2 regions of the Amycolatopsis sp. w19 genome follow, and region 1 is predicted to be linked to the other one. Evidence: predicted binding sites of a transcription regulator. Region 1 holds the regulator's gene; the other holds the start of a gene.
The links. The regulator HspR, encoded in region 1, represses chaperone genes until heat shock. The targets are predictions, from matches to a motif close to ANNTTGAGTNNNNNNNACTCAANNT.
Positions count from the first base shown of each region.

Region 2: the regulator HspR is predicted to act here: its motif matches at 2,192-2,216, upstream of ACSMFO_RS01650 (adenylate cyclase).

Region 1 covers NZ_JBPQFM010000018.1:133,393-140,724, reverse strand. The annotation lists gene ACSMFO_RS29825 (globin domain-containing protein) at 1-232, shown strand, start outside; gene ACSMFO_RS29820 (globin domain-containing protein) at 506-1,714, shown strand; gene ACSMFO_RS29815 (lytic polysaccharide monooxygenase) at 1,874-2,629, shown strand; gene ACSMFO_RS29810 (DUF305 domain-containing protein) at 2,637-3,239, shown strand; gene ACSMFO_RS29805 (heat shock protein transcriptional repressor HspR) at 3,355-3,783, opposite strand; gene dnaJ (molecular chaperone DnaJ) at 3,789-4,964, opposite strand; gene grpE (nucleotide exchange factor GrpE) at 4,998-5,744, opposite strand; gene dnaK (molecular chaperone DnaK) at 5,741-7,332, opposite strand, start outside.
Region 2 covers NZ_JBPQFM010000001.1:378,209-385,540, reverse strand. The annotation lists gene ACSMFO_RS01665 (hypothetical protein) at 1-211, opposite strand, end outside; gene ACSMFO_RS01660 (hypothetical protein) at 710-1,153, opposite strand; gene ACSMFO_RS01655 (hypothetical protein) at 1,171-2,106, opposite strand; gene ACSMFO_RS01650 (adenylate cyclase) at 2,217-3,185, shown strand; gene ACSMFO_RS01645 (hypothetical protein) at 3,188-4,162, shown strand; gene ACSMFO_RS01640 (adenylosuccinate synthetase) at 4,159-5,352, shown strand; gene ACSMFO_RS01635 (NUDIX hydrolase) at 5,349-5,981, shown strand; gene ACSMFO_RS01630 (D-Ala-D-Ala carboxypeptidase family metallohydrolase) at 5,983-6,741, opposite strand; gene ACSMFO_RS01625 (AMP-binding protein) at 7,005-7,332, opposite strand, start outside.

The DNA of each region.
Region 1 (7,332 bases):
GGCGGCCACGAACCCGTGGCTCACCGTGACCCCGGTGGTCGAGCACGGTGAAGAAGCCCCCGGCTGCGTGCAGGGCACGCTCGCGGAAGCCGTTACACAGCAAGGATCCTGGCCGGGACACCGGATCCTCGTCGCCGGCTCGCCCGCGATGATCCGGGCGACGGTGTCCCGGATGCTGGTCGCGGGCAGCGCGCTCGACCAGATCGCGTACGACCCCTTCACCATCGACTAGGCAATTCGATTCCACAATGGTGTTCGGCCGCGTTACGTGATCTCGTAAGCACGGAGAAAAACCCACCCGATCGGCCGATCACGCTTTCCTTTACTTAGTGCCAGACGGGGTTGACGGCGCGTATATCGTTTGCTCCGTTCGAGCGGGAAACAAACATTCTTGGATCCTTTCGCGACTTTCGGGCATACAGTCGAGAACCCTCGGGGGAACACGAGCACGATGACATCGGGTCTGGAGAATATGCCCGATCCAACTGGAGAAAATCGTTCACCCATGACTGCCGAAACAGTGAAGTACGAGCATCCGCCCAGTTCGTCCAGATCCTCACCGATTCCCGTCCCGCCCTTGATCGAGACGCCGACGGCGGACAAGTCCGTCCAGCTGGCCAAGCTCATCAGGGAGAGTTTCGCCGCCGTCGAAACGAAGTCCGAGGAGTTGTCCCAATACTTCTACGGGGCGCTCTTCTCCGTTTCGCCCGACGCCAGGGCGCTCTTCCCGATCAACATGGCCACGCAGCGAAATCGTTTGCTGCGCGCTCTCGTCTACGTCGTGCAGATGGTGGACCGGCCCGACGAACTGGCCACCTTCCTCGGCCAGCTCGGCCGGGATCACCGGAAGTTCGACGTCCTCGGCCGCCATTACGACGCCGTCGGCGTCGCGCTGATCGCCGCGTTGAAAAGGTTCTTGAAGGACGACTGGACTCCCGAGGTGGAGGACGCCTGGGTCACCGCGTACGGCGTCATTTCGAAGAGCATGCGCGAGGCCGCGGGCAAGGAGGTCGGGCCTGCATGGTGGAAGGCGACCGTCATCGAACACCGCGTCGTGTCCCGTGACGTCGCCATCGTCAAGGTGCGCACCGATCAGCCGCTGCCGTACCGAGCCGGCGGCTACGTGAGCGTCGAGGTTCCGCAACGGCCGCGGATGTGGCGGTACTTCTCGCCCGCCACCGCGCCGCACGACGACGGGACGATGGAGTTCCACGTGCACGCCGTCCGCGGCGGCTGGGTTTCGCGCGCAATCGTCCACCACACCCGGTTCGGCGACGTCTGGCGTCTCGGCCCGTCGCTCGGCGCGCTTTCGGTGAGTCACACGGAAAGCCGTCCGCTGCTGATGATCGGCGGTGGCACCGGCGTCGCGCCTTTGCTCGCCCTGCTCGACGACATGTCGCGCTGGAAGAACAACCCGCCGGTGCACCTCTTCTTCGGCGGGCGCCGTCCGGAAGACCTCTACGCCCTCGACGAACTCCGCGGGCTCACCGTCACCTGCCCTTGGCTGACGGTGACACCGGTGACCGAGGAAGGCGCCGTCACCGGCGGTGATCGCGGCACGCTGGCCACGGCGGTCACGCAGCGCGGGGACTGGAAGGAGCGTGACGTGTACGTCGCCGGGTCGCCGTCGATGATCCGGGCGACCATCGCGAAACTGCTCGCCGCGGGCACGGACCTGAGCCGGATCAAGTACGACCCCTTCACCCTGGACTGAGGTGATACTTCGTTCGTATTAGGCCGATCGGCTGTTCCACCTGGGCCCGACGCAGCAGTAGGTCAGTGAATCATTGACCACGGTCACCGGCGGATTTATGGTCTAGACCACATTGCTCCCCCTCACGGGAACACCGTCGTTCCATCCCCAGGAGCCGGCATGACCGTCAAACGCAAGCTCGTGGCAGCCGCCGCCGGTGCGATCCTCGCCCCGATCGCCATCGTGGCCATCCCGCAGGTGGCCAGCGCCCACGGCTATGTGCTGTCCCCGCCCAGCCGCCAGGCGAACTGCGCCCAAGGCAAGGTTTCCGGCTGCGGCGCCATCGTCTACGAACCGCAGAGCGTCGAAGGCCCCAAGGGGCTCCGCAGCTGCAACGGCGGCCTTCCCGGATTCGCCGAGCTCAACGACGAGTCGAAGCCGTGGCCCGCCGCGTCGGTCGGCAACAGCGTGACCTTCAACTGGAAGTTCACCGCCTACCACCGGACCACGAACTACGAGTACTACATCGGTGGCACCAAGATCGCCGACATCAGCGGGAACAACTCCGCGCCGAAGGACCCGACGTCGCACACGGTGAGCCTGAACGGCTTCAGCGGCCGCCAGAAGGTGCTCGCCATCTGGAACATCGCGGACACGCCGATGGCCTTCTACAGCTGCATCGACCTGCAGATCGGCGGCGGCACCCCGCCCACCAGCACCAGCAACCCGCCGACCACCAGCAACCCGCCCACGACGTCGAACCCGCCGACCAGCACCGGCAACCCGCCCACCGGCGGCACCTGGGCGGCCGGGACGTCCTACGCGGTCGGCAACACGGTGACCTACGGCGGCGCGACCTACCGCTGCCAGATGGCGCATACCGCGATCCAAGGCTGGGAACCGCCGAACACCCCCGCCTTGTGGACCCGGCAGTAAGGGGGACGTGCCAGTGAAGCTGGCCCTTGTTCTCGTCGCCGGTCTCGTGGCCCTCGCGGGCTGCGGGGCCGGTGATGGCTCATCCACCAACGCCGGCGCCCCGATCTCCCCGGTTCCCCAGTCGGCCGGGGCGTCCGCGGAGTACAACGACGCCGACGTGATGTTCCTGCAGATGATGATCGCCCACAACGACCAGGGCGTGGAGATCGTCAAGCTGGTCAAGGCCAAGCAGGGGCAGAAGCAGGAGCTCAAGGATCTCGCGGCCGCGATCGAGGCGACACAGCAGACCGAGACGACCGACATGCGGAACCGGCTGAAGGCCTGGGGCAAACCCGAGACGGGTTCCATGGACCCGAAGGCGCACCACCATCACGGTGGCGACGGGCTCACCGACAAGGGTCTGCTCGAAGCACTGTCCAAAAAGGATGGTGCGGAGTTCAGTCTGGACTTCGCCGACATCTTCGTGGCGCACCAGCACAACGGGGTCGCGCTGGCGAGGACCGAGCTGAAGGACGGGAAGAACCCCGAGTCGAAGGCGCTGGCCCAGCGGATCCAGGACTCGCGCACCGGCGAGGTCCAGCAGATCCGGACCCTGGTCCCCGGCCAATGACGCATTTAGAGGACTAAACGCGTGAAGTACGTGAAGGCCCCCTTCATTGCGTCTAGCGCAGTGAAGGGGGCCTTCACGTACTCACGAGGGCTGGCGACCCGCGGCATTCAGAGGACTAATTGCGTTTTTTGGGCTTCCAGACCACGAGGGCCGTCTGCTGCCGCAAGGGGACGAGATCCTTGCGGTAGGAGGCGTGCACGGCCGCGGCCGTCTGTTCGGCGGTGAGGTACGCCGCCGTGAGCTCCTCGGTCAGTTCGGCGATGCGCGCGCGGAGCGCGTCGACCTGGTTCTCCAGCTCGATGATCCGCTTGATGCCCGCGAGGTTGACACCGTCCTCTTGGGACAGTCGCTGCACTTCGCGCAGCAACGCGATGTCCCGCATCGAGTAACGCCGTCCACCACCGGAGGTCCGGCCCGGCGACACGAGACCCTGGCGGTCGTAGGACCGCAGGGTCTGCGCGTGCAGGCCGGAAAGCTGTGCCGCCACCGAAATGACGAACACCGGGGTGTCCTCGTCCGCACCGTGCGGCAGCCCGCCGAACATCGTGCTCACCTGCCTTCGAGAAGTTCGGTGATCTCCGGTCGCGGGTCGTGGCCGGCCATGGCTTCCGCGTACGCCTCCAGCGCCTCACGGGCCTTGTCGTCCAATTTGGCCGGGATGGCCGCCTGCAGGGTGACCAGCAGATCGCCCTGCGAACCGTCACGCTTCGCGATTCCCTTGCCTCGCACGCGAAGCACGCGACCGCTCGCCGTACCCTGCGGCACCTTCAGCGAGACCTTGCCCTCGAGCGTCGGCACGGTGATCGTGCCGCCGAGGGCGAGTTCCGTGAAGGACACCGGCACGGTGATCGTCAGGTCGAGGTCCTTGCGCCCGAACAACGTGTGCGGAGCGACGTGCACGCGGACGTACAGGTCGCCCGGCTGCGCGCCGCCACGGCCGGGTTCGCCCTGGCCCGCCAGCCGGATCCGCTGGTCGTCGGCGACGCCCGGCGGGATCCGCACGGTCAGCGTGCGAGTACGGGTGCTGACGCCCTCGCCCGCGCATTCCGGGCACGGGTCGTCGATGATCTGGCCACGGCCGCGGCAGTCACGGCACGGCTCGGAGAACGCGAACGCGCCCTGGCTACGGCTGACCAGCCCGCTGCCCTGACAGGTCGCACACGTCCTCGGGGAGGTCCCCGGTTTCGCGCCGTTGCCACCACAGGTGGAACAGGTCGCCGGGCTCGACAGCCGCAGCGGCAGGGTCGCGCCCTTGACCGCCTCGGCGAAGTCGATCCGGACGTCGGTCTCCACGTCCGCGCCGCGTTGCGGCCGGTTCGCCGTGGCACCGGCCGCGGCGCCGCGACGGCCGAACAGCCCGCCGAGGATGTCGCCGAGCCCGCCGAAGCCGCCCTGCTGCTGCCCCGCCTGGCCGAAGATGTCGCCGACGTCGAAACCGCCGCCGCCGGCACCGCCGCCCGGGAAGCCGAAGCCACCGGGACCGCCGGAGCCGAAGAGGCGGCGAGCCTCGTCGTACTCCTTGCGCTTGGCCGTGTCGGACAGCACGCCGTACGCCTCGGAGACCGCCTTGAACTTCTTCTCGGCCTCCGCGTTGCCCGCGTTGGCGTCGGGGTGGTTCTCCTTGGCCAGCTTGCGGTAGGCCTTCTTGATCTCGTCCGCGGTGGCGTCGGAGGAGACGCCCAGTTCACGGTAGAAGTCCTTACCGATCCATTCCCGTGCACTCACCGAACGTCTCCTCCTTTCACGCCGTATCGCCGATCAGCGGTTGTTCTCATCGAAAAGTTCGCCCTCGAGCGGCAGCTCGCCGCCCACCGGCGGGTCCACCGGGGCGCCACCCGGCTCGTGGTCGGTGACCCCGACCATCGCCGGACGCAGCACACGCTCGCCGAAGCGGTAACCACGGCGCATGACCATGGTGACCGTCGGCCCGGCGACGTCCGGAGACGTGCTGTGCTGCACGGCCTCGTGCACGCTCGGGTCGAAGGGCTCGCCCTCGGTGCCGAACGCCTCGAGGCCCGACCGCTGCAGGCTTCCGACCAGCTTCTCGCCGACCGACTTGAAGGCACCGGTCAGATCGCCGTGCTGCTCCGCGCGCTCGAGGTCGTCGAGCAGCGGGAGCAGATCGCCGACGACCGACGCCTTCGCGCCGACGACGACCTGCTCGCGGTCGCGGTCCACGCGCTTGCGGTAGTTGGCGTACTCCGCCTGGAGGCGCTGGAGGTCGGCGGTGCGTTCCGCCAGCTCCTTCTCCAGACCGGTGGCCACCGACACCGAATCGTCCACAAGGGACTCCCCGAGGCCGGGGCCCGCGTGTGCGGCGGGCTCCGGCTCGGTCTGCGCGGTGGCCTCTTCGGCCGGGGCGGCGTGCTTCGGGCCGTCCTGGGGTTCGGCGGCCGGGGCGGCCGGGCGGACCTCACCGGTCAGCGGGTCGATCCGCCTACGGTCCCGCACGACCACCGGTTCCTCCGGGCCCCGGCCCTCGGTTTCGTCGTAGCGTCCCGTCACTTCTTGTCCTTCTCGTCCTCTTCGACGATCTCGGCGTCGACGACGTCGTCCGCCTTGGCCTGCGAACCGGTACCCGCGCCCGCCGCACCGGCGGCGCCTTCACCGGCGGCACCTTCGGCGCCCGGGGTGGCGTTGGCGTAGAGCGCGGTGCCCAGCTCCTGCGAAGCGGTGTTCAGCTTCTCGATGGACTCGCGGATCTTCGCCGAGTCGGTGCCCTTGAGCGCCTCGTTGGCCTCGTCGATCGCGGACTTCACCTTGCCCTTGAGCTCGTCGGGCAGCTTGTCCTCGTTGTCCTTGACGAACTTCTCGGTCTGGTAGACCAGCGTCTCCGCCTGGTTGCGGGTCTCCGCCTCCTCGCGGCGCTGCTTGTCCTCCTCGGCGTGCGCCTCGGCGTCCTTGACCATGCGCTCGATGTCGTCCTTCGGCAGCGCGGAGCCACCGGTGATCGTCATCGACTGCTCCTTGTTCGTGCCGAGGTCCTTCGCGAGGACGTGCACGATGCCGTTGGCGTCGATGTCGAAGGTGACCTCGATCTGCGGCACGCCACGCGGGGCGGGCGGGAGACCGGTCAGCTCGAACATGCCGAGCTTCTTGTTGTGCGCCGCGATCTCACGCTCGCCCTGGAACACCTGGATCTGCACCGACGGCTGGTTGTCGTCCGCGGTGGAGAAGATCTCCGAACGCTTGGTCGGGATCGTGGTGTTGCGCTCGATGAGCTTGGTGAACACGCCGCCCTTGGTCTCGATGCCCAGCGAAAGCGGAGTCACGTCGAGCAGCAGGACGTCCTTGACCTCGCCCTTGAGCACACCGGCCTGCAGCGCCGCGCCGACCGCGACGACCTCGTCCGGGTTGACGCCCTTGTTCGGCTCGCGGCCGCCGGTCAGCTCCTTGACCAGTTCGGACACGGCCGGCATGCGGGTGGAACCACCCACGAGCACGACGTGGTCGATGTCGCCGACGGCGACACCCGCGTCACGGATGACGTTGTTGAACGGCTTGCGGGTGCGCTCGAGCAGGTCCGAGGTGATCTTCTGGAACTCGGCGCGGGAAAGCTGCTCGTCGAGGAACAGCGGGTTCTTGTCCGCGTCCACGGTGATGTACGGCAGGTTGATGCTGGCCGAGTTCGAGCTGGACAGCTCGATCTTCGCCTTCTCGGCGGCCTCACGGATGCGCTGGAGCGCCATCTTGTCCTTGGTGAGGTCGATGCCGTTGGACGACTTGAACTTGTCGACCAGCCAGGTGACGATCCGCTCGTCCCAGTCGTCACCGCCGAGGTGGTTGTCACCGGAGGTCGCGCGGACCTCGACGACACCCTCGCCGATCTCCAGCAGCGAGACGTCGAACGTACCGCCACCGAGGTCGAAGACCAGGATGGTCTGTTCCTTCTCGCCCTTGTCGAGGCCGTACGCCAGCGCCGCCGCGGTGGGCTCGTTGACGATGCGGAGCACGTTCAGGCCGGCGATCTGCCCGGCCTCCTTCGTGGCCTGCCGCTGCGCGTCCTCGAAGTACGCGGGGACGGTGATGACCGCGTCGGTGATGGTCTCGCCCAGGTACGCCTCGGCGTCGCGCTTGAGCTTCATCAGCACGC
Region 2 (7,332 bases), on a different contig from region 1:
AGTCCACCGGGACGAGCGCGCGCTCGCCGAACTTGAGCCGCATTCCGGGACTGGTGTGGCCGTCGGCGGTGGTCGGCGAGGCGGGCTGGGTGACCGACGGCGTGGCGGGCTTGGCCGCCTCGGCGGGCTGCTCGGCCTTGGCGCCACAGGCGGTCAGTGCGAGAGCGGCGAATCCGGCGGTGAACAAAGAGATGGTGCGGACGTGCTTCACGGTGGAGAGTTCTCCTCTTGATGCTCAGCCGCGGGCGGATCGCGCGCGCTGTGCGGACACCGTAGAGCAGTTCCCCGCCCAGTCCTGTCGGTCGTTCGCACCACAGTCCACTGTGTCCGGACGTGAGGCTCGCGCACGGCTCTTGAGCGGAACCCCAAGGCGGCGGGCACCGACGGGCTCGTCCATGTGGTCGTGCCCTCTGTACTGGGGAAGGGGTCCTTCACACGCGGCCACTGTGGCCGCTGGTGTATCTGGGGCCACAGCGGCGACCCGGAAGGTAGTGAAGGCCTCCTTCGCTACCTTCAGGGTAGGCAAGGAGGCCTTCACTACCGGACCCGCGATCAGCCGCGGCAATCCTGCAGGTACCCAAGACGCTCCTGGCCCTGACCCGAAACGCCACTCAGGACCAGCGCCGAAAGCTCCTTTCAGCGCATCGGAGACAGTGAAGGGAGCCAGCACCCCACCCCTGGCCGCTCCCGCGAACACGCCACCTTTGCCTTACTCTCGAGGACCCTCACGTCGCCGCTTGCCCGCGTCCAACCGGTACAGGACGACGCCCACGATCACCATGCCGACCAGGAGGAGACCCAGCGCGCCGCCCGCGGAGATCTTCCGGATCAACGGCGATCGCGACCGATAGGCGAACCCGTCACCGGCGAAAACCGTGTCACCCGCCGAGATGTCCTCGCCCAGGATCCGGCCGCCGCCGGTACGACCGTCGGCGAAGCGCCATTTCCCGGAGCAGTACGGGGTCTGGCCGTTCACCGCGGATCCCTCCGACGTACAGCCCGAGATCTCGGTGACCGCGACGTCCTCGCCGGTGCTCAATTCACCGATGCCGGAACCGAGGAAGCCCCCGACGACACCGAAGATCAGCAGAAAAGGGACAACGGCCGAAAGCACCGAGGAGAGAACTCCGGATTTCCGCGCTTCTTCCGGCACTGGAGTCCTTTCGTCGATCACTGGAGCTTCAGCAGGACTTCCCGGTCGAGCTTGCCGACGAGAAGGTACTCGGGCCGGTATCCGGGCGGGACCACGAAACAGACGAGCCCCGTGGTGCCGTCGAAAGCACCGGGAGCGCCCGCGCAGTCCTTGACCCGTTCCGGCTCACCGTGTTCGTCGGCCGACAGCTCCAGTGCGGTGTCACCGAGGCGGGACGCCTCGATCCGCAACGTGAGGACGTGGAATCCGCTCAACCAAGCCTCGGCTCCGCTGGGCGCTCCAGGCCAGCCGTCGAGCACGCGCACGGCCGATTCCCCGGATACGGCGGTCTGTCCGCGGGCGAACACCGGCGGCGGCCCCCACAAGTCGCGACGGTGCTCCCAGAAATTCGGGACGGGGTCGGCCGCCTCGCGATAGGCCGTCCCGCCGAACCCGACCGGTGTCAGCACCACGAACGCGGCGAAGGCCAGCCCGGCCAGGAACGGCAGCGCCTTCCGCGCCACCCCCGGTCTCGCCAGTCTGCACAGCACGACGGCCGCGAACACCAGGAGCGCCAAGCCGAGGGACATCGCCGTGATCTTCTCCCACGGATGATGGGCTTCCACGACGCGAGCGGCCCCACGCACGGACAACACCCTGTCCGTCACCGAGGAAAGCCGGGCGACCACCGGATCGGCGAGGCCGAACGCATCTCGTGTCGGCAGTTCGATCGCGCGGCCGTCTTCGGTGATCGCCAGGACCTCGTAGCCGGTATGCGGGCCGTTCTGCCCTTCGGTGGTCTTGGAGTTCCACTCGGAGATCACCGCGCGCACGTCGTAAGTGCCGGCCGACCCTTCGACGGCCCATCGTCCGGCGAAGGCCGCGACGGAGCCCCAGACGATCCCGATCACGAACGCGATGATCATCGCGTTCGTCCACTGCCCGGCTTGCCGATCCTGTTCCCGTAAGACCACCAACACCCCCCTGTCCGGCCCACCGAGCCTAGTGACAGAGGCAGCCGACCGGCACGGGATTTGTACCCACCCCCTTGCGAAGCAAAGTAAGAGTCGTCTAGACTCAAACTATGCTCACCAGGGAAGACGCCATGAAGGCGGTCGAGGACGCGAACGGCCCGGCCGCGCTGTTCGCCCGCCATCGCTACCGCGAACTGGCGGCCGTGCTCCACCCCGACCGCAACCCCGGCGACGCGCGGGCCCACCGCGCGGCAGCCACGCTCAACCGCCTCCACGACGAGTGGAAGCGGGCCCGGCGGCAGACGGTCACCACGGCGACGTCGGCCTACACCCTCGTCGCACCGCACGCGGTGGGCAGTGTCGCCACGACGTACCGGACCACCGGCCCGCATCTGGTCAAACTCGTCCGCGATCCGGCGCTCAATCCGCTGATCCACGCCGAATGGGAGGCGTTGCGCGCGCTGGACGGCTTCACCGAACGGCATCGGTGGCTCCGCCCCTACTACCCGCGACTGCTCGACACGTCGGGGCCGGTCGCGAGGGGCGACCGCGCGTTCAGCGTTCTCGACCCGCTCGTCGACGGCTTCCTCACCCTCGCCGACATCGGGAAGGCCTTCCCCGGCGGGCTCGACGGCCGCGACTACGCCTGGATGCACCGTCGCCTCCTGCGTGCCGTGGCAGGCGCGCACCGGGCGGGTGTCGTCCACGGCCATCTCACCGCGGACAACGTGCTCGTCCATCCCGGACAGCACGGCATCGTCGTGGCCGGCTGGTCGTTCGCCGTCGAAGACGGTGCGCTCCCGCTGGCGGCGGACAAATCCGTCCGCTATCCACCGGAAGTCCACAAAGGACAGCCGATGACCGCGGCCACCGACGTCCACATGCTCCACAGCATGATGCTGGGCCTCCTGGCACCGGGCGAAACCCGCCAGCGCGAATTCGCCAAGTGGTGTCTCCAGGAGATCCCGGCACAACGACCCGAGGCCGCCGATCTGCTCGACGAGTACGACGAGCTGCTCGCCGATCTGTACGGCCCTCGCACCTTCCGACCGTTCATCATCCCCGAGACAGGAGCCTGACCATGGGACACGGACACTGGGACGACAACGCCTACGCCGCCGCGAAGACCTTCCGCGCGGCCCAGGGTGAGGACGATTTCGGCTACACCGCCGATCTCCGTTCCAAGCCCGCGAAGGAATGGAAGGTCGCGCCCGCGCTGGACCCGCTGAACGCCGTGCGGGAATGCCGGGATTCGGCCGACCACAGCGATTCGACGCCGATCGCGGTGCTGTTCGACGTCACCGGTTCGATGCGCCGGGTGCCGCGGATCATGCAGGGCAAACTCGGCAAGCTGCACGGCCTGCTGAAGCGCCGGGGTTACCTGGCCGACCCGCAGGTGTTGTTCGGCGCGATCGGCGACGCCGACAGCGACCGGGTTCCGTTGCAGGTCGGACAGTTCGAATCGGACAACCGGATGGACGAGCAGCTGCGCACGATGTTCCTCGAAGGCGGTGGCGGCGGGCAGAAGAGCGAGTCCTACGAGCTGGCCGCGTACTTCATGGCGCGGCACGTGGTGACCGACGCGTGGCAGAACCGCGGCCGCAAGGGCTATCTGTTCATCATCGGCGACGAGCTGAACAAGCCCGCGCTGGAGGCCCGCCACATCCGCCGGGTGATCGGCGACGACGTACGGGAGGACATCGACCCGGCCTCGGTGTACCGGGAGCTGGCGCGCAAGTGGCACGTCTACTTCGTGCTGCCGAACCAGTCTTCGTACTACAACGACCCGCAGATCGGCGAGCACTGGAGCGAGCTGCTCGGCCAGAACTTCCTGAAGCTCGACGACCCGGGCGCGGTGTGCGAACTGATCGCCGCCACCATCGGGCTGGAAGAGCGGGTGGTCGACGTCGACCGGGCGCTCGCCGACCTCGCGGACGTCGGTTCGGTCGCCGAAAGCAAGGCGGTCGGCAAGGCGCTGGCGAAGCTGGGCACCAAATCGGTCGTCACTTCGGCGGTGCCCGAGGCCGGCGGGCCGAGCGACGTGGTGCTGCGATGACTCTCCTGGATGGTCACGTGGTGGTGGTCGGGCTCGGCTTCGGCGACGAAGGCAAGGGCGCGGTGGTCGACACGCTCTGCGCCGCCCGGCCCACCACCGCGGTGGTCCGCTTCAACGGGGGCGCGCAGGCCGCGCACAACGTCGTCGTGGACGGGCGGCACCACACCTTCAGCCAGTTCGGGGCGGGCACGTTCGCCGGCGTGCCCACCCATCTGTCGCGGTTCGTGCTCGTCGAGCCGTTCGCGCTGGCCGCGGAAGCTCGGCGGCTCGAAGCGGTCGGCGTCCGGAATCCGCTTTCGCTGCTGAGTGTGGACGGCCGGGCTCTGCTCACGACGCCGTTCCACATCCACGCCAACCGGGCCAGGGAGGAGGCCCGTGGCATGAACCGGCACGGTTCGTGTGGCAAGGGCATCGGCGAGACCGTCTGGTACTCGCTGTTGCCCGGGGCCGTGCCGGGGGACGTGGTGGAGAGCCAGGAGGTGATCGGGACGCCGGGGGAAGCGCCCACGGTCGCCGACTGCGCCCGGCCGTCGGTGTTGCGGCGCAAACTGGACGCGCTCGCGCGGTTCTACGCGCCGCTGGCCACGCCGCCGCACAGCGTCGACGATCTGGTGGCGCTGTACCGCGATTTCGCGGGCGCGGTGCGGATCACCGACGGGGACGAGACGGGGCGGCTGGCGGATTCCGGGCGGCTGGTGTTCGAGGGAGCGCAGGGGGCTCTCCTCGACCAGTACCACGGGTTCCATCCGCACACGACCTGGTCGACGACCACGCCGCACAACGCGCGCACCCTGTTGGGCCGGCGCCCGCACACCGTCGTGGGGGTGACGCGGACGTACCTCACCCGGCACGGCGCGGGACCGTTGCCGACCGAATCCGCCGCCGTACTCGCCCGGTTCCCGGAGCGGCACAACGAAACCGGCGAATTCCAGGGCGCTTGGCGAGCAGGGCATCTCGACGCGGCCCTGCTGGACTACGCGATCGCGGCCTGCGACGGCGTGGACGCGCTCGCGGTGACCCATCTCGACGCGACCGGGCTGAAGGTCGTGCCCCGTGACGGCTCCCCCGCCGTCGACCTGCCGGATCCGCTGGCGTGGTTCGGCGCACGGCTGCCGGTGGCCGTCATGGGGTACGGCCCGGACAGGGCCGGTTACCGCGTCGCGGAGGCACGGTCGACAATCAACGCGTGATCGATTCGACGCCGGTGTCCGTTGACGTGCTCGTGGTGCGGTTCGCCCCCGGCACCAGGAACGTCCTGTTGGGGATCGCGCCGCGTGCGGCCGAGCCGTTCGAAGGGGAACTCGCCCTGCCCGGAGTGCTGCTCGGGCTCGGGGAACGGCTGCGGGAGGCGGCGAGCCGGGCAGTGGTCGGCAAACTCGGCCTACCGTCCGACGCGGTCTCGGCGACCGGACAGCTCGCCACCTTCGACGAGCCGAACCGTGACCCGCGTGGCCCCACGCTCTCCATCGCGTTGTGGGCCACCGTGAATCCCGCGCTCGACGTCCCGGGGAACGTCGTCTGGGCGCCGCTGGACGAGATCCCGCCGCTGGCCTTCGACCACGACCGGATCGTCGCCGACTGCCGTCCGATGCTGGCCGAACGGCTGTGGCGGGACGCCGCCTTCACCGCCGGGCTGCTGGGACCGATCTTCACCACGGCACAGGCGCTGGACGCCACCGAAGCGCTGACCGGGGACCGCCCGTATCCGGCCAACCTCGGCCGGACGATGGAGCGGGTCCCCGGTTTGCGGCGTACCACCGAACACGCGGCCGCCCTCCCCAAGGGAGGACGGCCGCCGTCGCTGTGGCGCTGGGAGTGACTCAGATCCCGCAGGAGGACGCCGACCAGAACCGCGTCGACCGGTGTGCCACGTGCGTGTGATCGTTGTGGCCGGGGTAGCCCGGCCCGAGGATCTCGGCGAACCCGTGGTTACGGGCCTGCTTCGCCAGTCCGCAGAAGCCCTGCGAGCCGGCGCCGAGGTCGACGGCGTCACCGTAGAGATGACGGCTGTTGGTCGCGCCGCCTACCGCGTTGTTGCAGGCGACGCTGCGGAACCCGCCGTTGACGTCGATCGGCCGGTCGCCCATGGCGTGCCGCATCGCCTGCAGCTTCCACATCGAGACCAGCGCGTTGGCCTTCGCCGTCGCCGGTGGGACGTTGCCGCCCGACCAGTCGGAGTTGCACCGGTTCAGTTCCGCGTAGGTGAAGTTGATCGGCGTGCAGTCGTCGTCCTGCAACGCGTAGAGCTTCGAGAACGTGGCCGAACCGGCGATGCCGTCCGCGCCCAGCCCGTACGCCTGCTGGAAGCGGGTGACCGCGGCCTTGGTCCCCGCGCCGAACTGGCCGTCGAGGGCGAGCACGCCACCGTAACCGGGGTACCCGGCCACACGGATCTGCAGCTGCCGGACGTCCTCACCGGACGCGCCTTCCGACAACGTGCGTCCCCAGGAGTAGCAGGCGTCGGCGACGGACACTTCGCCCGCTGTCACCGGGCCTGGATCGGCGGCGGCCGGGGTGGCCACCGCGGTACCGAGCCCGGCCACCAGGGCGAGCATCGGCAGGAGGAAACGAATGCGCATGACAGGAACACCTTTCAAAGCAGGGAAGGTGAGACCCGTGACCCCCACGGGTTGTCAACGATTCACTGCCGAGGATGCTAACGCGGTTCCTCCTACCGCGCTGTGGGTCGTTCGACCCACACGCCTGCCTTGACCGTCACGCGTGATTGGACGGACGACACTCGTGATCAGGCGGACGACACGGCCTGAGGCGGGCTCCCAGCCGTGTCGTCCGCCTAGACACGCGTGTCGTCCGCCTGATCACGTGTGTCCGCCGTCGGAGGTCAGCCCTTCAGCTGGGGAAAGTCCTCTTCGCGGAACTCCCCCGCCGGCCGGCCGTCGGCTTCGTTTTCGCGTCCGCGCAGTTCGACGCGGCGGATCTTGCCGGAGATCGTCTTCGGCAGGTCGGTGAACTCCAGCCGACGGATTCGCTTGTACGGGGCCAAATGTTCCCGGCAGAAGGCCAGGATGGACACCGCGGTGTCGGCCGTGGGCTCGTGCCCGTTCGCCAGGACGACGTAGGCCTTCGGGACCGCGAGCCGGATCGGGTCCGGCGCCGGGACGACCGCCGCCTCGGCGACCGCCTCGTGTTCCAGCAGGACACTTTCCAGC